2 regions of the Vibrio sp. 1078-1 genome follow, and region 2 is predicted to be linked to the other one. Evidence: predicted binding sites of a transcription regulator. Region 2 holds the regulator's gene; the other holds the start of a gene.
The links. The regulator CRP, encoded in region 2, controls carbon source genes, mostly activating them, when cyclic AMP is high. The targets are predictions, from matches to a motif close to TGTGANNNNNNTCACA.
Positions count from the first base shown of each region.

Region 1: the regulator CRP is predicted to act here: its motif matches at 820-835, upstream of cdd (cytidine deaminase).

Region 1 is NZ_JAWOWM010000002.1:396,288-398,497, forward strand. It holds gene cdd (cytidine deaminase) at 1-715, opposite strand, end outside; gene R7190_RS05700 (LrgB family protein) at 1,146-1,823, opposite strand; gene R7190_RS05705 (CidA/LrgA family protein) at 1,825-2,199, opposite strand.
Region 2 is NZ_JAWOWM010000023.1:16,109-18,318, forward strand. It holds gene R7190_RS23620 (phosphoribulokinase) at 1-796, shown strand, start outside; gene crp (cAMP-activated global transcriptional regulator CRP) at 1,037-1,669, shown strand; gene R7190_RS23630 (DUF1338 domain-containing protein) at 1,806-2,210, opposite strand, start outside.

The DNA of each region.
Region 1 (2,210 bases), on a different contig from region 2:
GCAAGCTAGGATTAAACGCTGCATTTTCTGCATAAGCGCCTTGGAATACACGGCCGCTAGTCATCTCTAATGCTAAACCACTCAAGTTGTTGGTGTATGGAGAGTGGCTCATGTTCATCGCTTCAACTGCACTTTGGATGAGTGCGTCTTCATCATCACATGAGAATTGGTGTTTAACTTCTGCCATTAAGCCGGACTCGATACCGAGATCGTTTGGTCCAAAGGCTTCAGGCAGGTATTCATGAAGTGACTTTTCTTCGCGTTCTGGGAGCTGGATTTTAAGCTCGTTTGCGGTAGATAACTCATTCATGAACTGGCGGCAGTGACCACATGGGCTGAAGTTGATAGTGATATCCTTAACACCACGTTCGCCTTTCATCCAAGCATGGCTAATCGCAGACTGCTCTGCGTGAACCGTTTGACCCAACTGTACACCAAAGAATTCCATGTTGGCACCGAAGTAAAGGCGACCTGAAAGACCACGAACGATAGCGCCGACATAAAAGTCAGAAAGGGGAGCATAGGAGTACGCTGCGGCAAAAGGAAGTAGCGCAACACGAAGCTCTTTGTCTGATAGACCGGTAGCTGAAAGCAACTGCTCAAATTGTTGAACTGAAAGCGTAGCATCAAAATCATCAGCTTGGATGATAGGAGCAAGTTGTTTGGAAAGTGCTTCTGGAGCGCCTGCTAGCGCCTGTTCAATGCGACTTTTCATGTTGAATCCTTGTTATTGCATGGACAGTTATTCTATGTGAAAGATAGAAATGTTCCGTGCGTTAGATCACGATAAATAATGCAATTGATAATTCTGTTACATAATTAGAGTGAGCTCACACATGTATTCGATTGCACAGGTGTGAAGCGTTATCTCCGTCTCACAATTAACCATATCAGTATATATTCATATGACCAAGGAGCAGGAGTATGTTACTAACGCGACTTTTACCGCTATGCTACTTTATACCTACGTAATCTAGAGCGAGTGGTAGCACCTAGAATGCTAATGCTATGAATGTATATCTCGATCAAGTCCCTTCACGATATTACTGGGTGAGGTTGATAGATAAGATAGGGTTTTGAAAAGGGTAAGGAAGAAGCGGAAAGGCTACGGCCTGCCGGAAGGAGGGCAGACCGAGAGCGCTTAACTATTGATATAGCCAGACAGCCAAAGCAAAAAAGCTTGGAGCCAAAATAGAAGTTATGATCCCACATAAAACCAATGCGAGTGATGAGAACGCGGCATCTATGGGCTGTTTCTCTGCACAAGTAGCGGTGCCTAAGGCATGAGAGACTGTACCCATTGTCAGACCACGTGCAATCGGGTGTTTAATTCCAATCAAATTGTAAATTGGGTATGCCAAAATTGCGCCCAATAAACCGACAATCAGAACCAAGATCGCTGCAACGGCGGCTTCACCACCGAGGTGACTCGATATTTCCATCGCTATTGGTGTAGTGACGGACTTACCCACTAGACTCGCGATTAAACTAATATCCGCTTTGAAAGCGACTGCGATCAAGGTGGTTGTCATCATCGACATCACACTGCCTACTGTGCAAGCAAAAGTGATGATTCGCCAGTTTGCTTTAATCTGTGGTAGTTGTTCATATAGTGGATAAGCCAGAGCAACTACGGCTGGTTGAAGTAAAAAACTGATCCCTTCGTTATCCGCATAATACGTTTCAAACGGTACATTTAAGTAAGTAAGCAAAGGAATGAGCACTGCAATACTGATCAGCAAAGGATTTGCTAGAGGATTATTCACTTTGATTGCAATTTGGCGCGCGACAAGAAAAACCGCAATGGTAACAACTAACCACATATCAGTGCTTCTCCTTTAACAAGTAGTCCAGCAGCCAAGCGAGGCTGACTAGTACAATGAGTGAGCCTCCAACTGCGCTAGCAATGATAGGGAGGGCATTAGCGAGTAGCATATCGAAATGTTGCATTAATCCGACGCTAATAGGAACGAACAATAAGATCATATAGCGGATAAATAGCGTGGCGCCCGGTTTGACCCAGTCGACTTTTACAAGCCCAAGAGTCATGGAGAAAAACAGTACGAGCATACCGATGACACTTCCTGGAACGGAAACGCCAGTGAACTTTTGAATGGTAATTCCGATGCCAAGTGCTCCCATGATGAGGAAGATTGAAATGAGCAGTTGGATCAGTTGTAAGAATCGTTCTTTAATCATTTTGACAGTAT
Region 2 (2,210 bases):
CCGTAAAATGTTCAATATGATGAACGTTAAACCCGCATGGGTTGAAGGCGATAGCTTCCATCGCTTTACTCGCCCAGAAATGGACATCGAAATCCGCAAAGCCCGCGAGCAAGGTCGACACATTAGCTACTTTGGCCCACAAGCTAATGACTTCCCGGGATTAGAAGAGTTTTTCCGTAAGTTCGGGCATGACGGCACTGGCAGCGTGCGCCGTTATCTGCACACGTTTGACGAAGCGGTTCCCTACAATCAAATGCCAGGCACGTTTACACCGTGGCAAGACTTACCCGAAAACAGCGACGTTCTGTTTTATGAAGGGTTACATGGTGGCGTGGTCGATGGCGATGTTAATGTTGCTCAACATGTGGATTTCTTAATCGGCATGGTGCCGATTGTGAACTTAGAGTGGATACAAAAATTCGTACGTGACACTCGCGATCGCGGCCATTCGCGTGAAGCGGTAATGGACTCAATCGTGCGATCCATGGACGATTACCTCAACTATATCACTCCGCAGTTTTCTCGTACTCACATCAACTTCCAGCGCGTACCGACCGTTGATACTTCCAACCCACTTAATGCAAAAGGCATCCCTAGTTTGGATGAGAGTTTTGTGGTGATTCGCCTACGCGGTATCAAGAATGTCGACTTCCCATATCTGCTGGCCATGATTGATGGCTCATTCATGTCACGCCACAACACGATTGTCGTACCCGGCGGTAAGATGAGCTTTGCAATGGAGCTCATAGTTCGGCCTATCCTACAACAGCTCATCGAAACAGGGAAAATTGGCTAAAAACCTGCCTGCGAAGATGTTTACTTTTCATACCGTGATCATGTGCACAGTTTTGCTTACAAAATCTCAATCATGGCACGATTAAAATCAAGAAATCGTTTTCGAAAAAGGATACTATTTCTTACCGAAACACAAGAGAGCTTGCAGCATATAAAAAGTGCTCTTATTCTAGTAGGCCTAATTCAGGCTTAGCTAAAATATGGATAGCGCAAGCGTACCCTGCAGAGGAAGTGAGATATTATGGTTCTAGGTAAACCTCAAACCGACCCAACATTAGAGTGGTTTCTTTCACACTGTCATATTCATAAGTACCCTTCAAAGAGCACGCTAATTCACGCGGGCGAAAAGGCAGAAACTTTGTACTACATCGTTAAAGGTTCTGTTGCGGTTCTTATCAAAGACGAAGAAGGTAAGGAGATGATCCTTTCTTACCTAAACCAAGGAGACTTTATTGGTGAACTTGGTCTATTCGAGGAAGACCAAGAGCGCACAGCTTGGGTTCGTGCTAAATCTCCTTGTGAAGTTGCTGAAATTTCTTTCAAGAAGTTCCGTCAGCTTATCCAAGTAAACCCAGACATCCTAATGCGTCTTTCTGCGCAGATGGCTCGTCGTCTTCAAGTAACTAGCCAAAAAGTGGGTGACCTGGCGTTCCTAGACGTAACTGGTCGTATCGCTCAGACGCTTCTGAACCTTGCAAAACAACCAGACGCAATGACTCACCCAGACGGCATGCAAATCAAGATCACTCGTCAAGAAATCGGTCAAATTGTTGGCTGTTCTCGTGAGACAGTAGGTCGTATTTTGAAGATGCTAGAAGAGCAGAACCTAATCTCTGCTCACGGTAAAACCATCGTGGTTTACGGTACTCGTTAATCTCAAACTAGAGTGACACGAACAAAATTATAAAAGCCACCAATGGCAACATTGGTGGCTTTTTATTTACTCATGACCAAATAAGATAGGGTGCAGCGAACACTAATGAGTAAGCTTAACAGGTTAACCCTAAAACTTAGCCATTCGTACTTTCAAAGATTTTGTCAGCTGAAGCGGCCACGAAACCTGGGTACAAATCACCATTTTCCATCGGATAGCGCTTAGCAAATTCATAAAACCCGCCAGGGATAATTTCAGTGCCTTCGCTAAAACGAACCGCTACTTTATCTGCCATGGTCGATGACTGCTCTAGCAACACCTCAGGAGTGCCCTTCACTTCACCACCATTTTCATTAATGGTAAACCCAGCGGTACGCAGATGATCGTTTACCTGCTTCACTTCTTCATATTCATTGAGTTGGTTAACGCTCACCGTGAAGTGGTTTGCTCCGTAACCATGCGCCGCAAGCCAAGATGCGTACTCACTTTCTTTAGCCAACGTTTGGTAATCAGCAAAGCTTAAATCCCACAAGCGTCCACC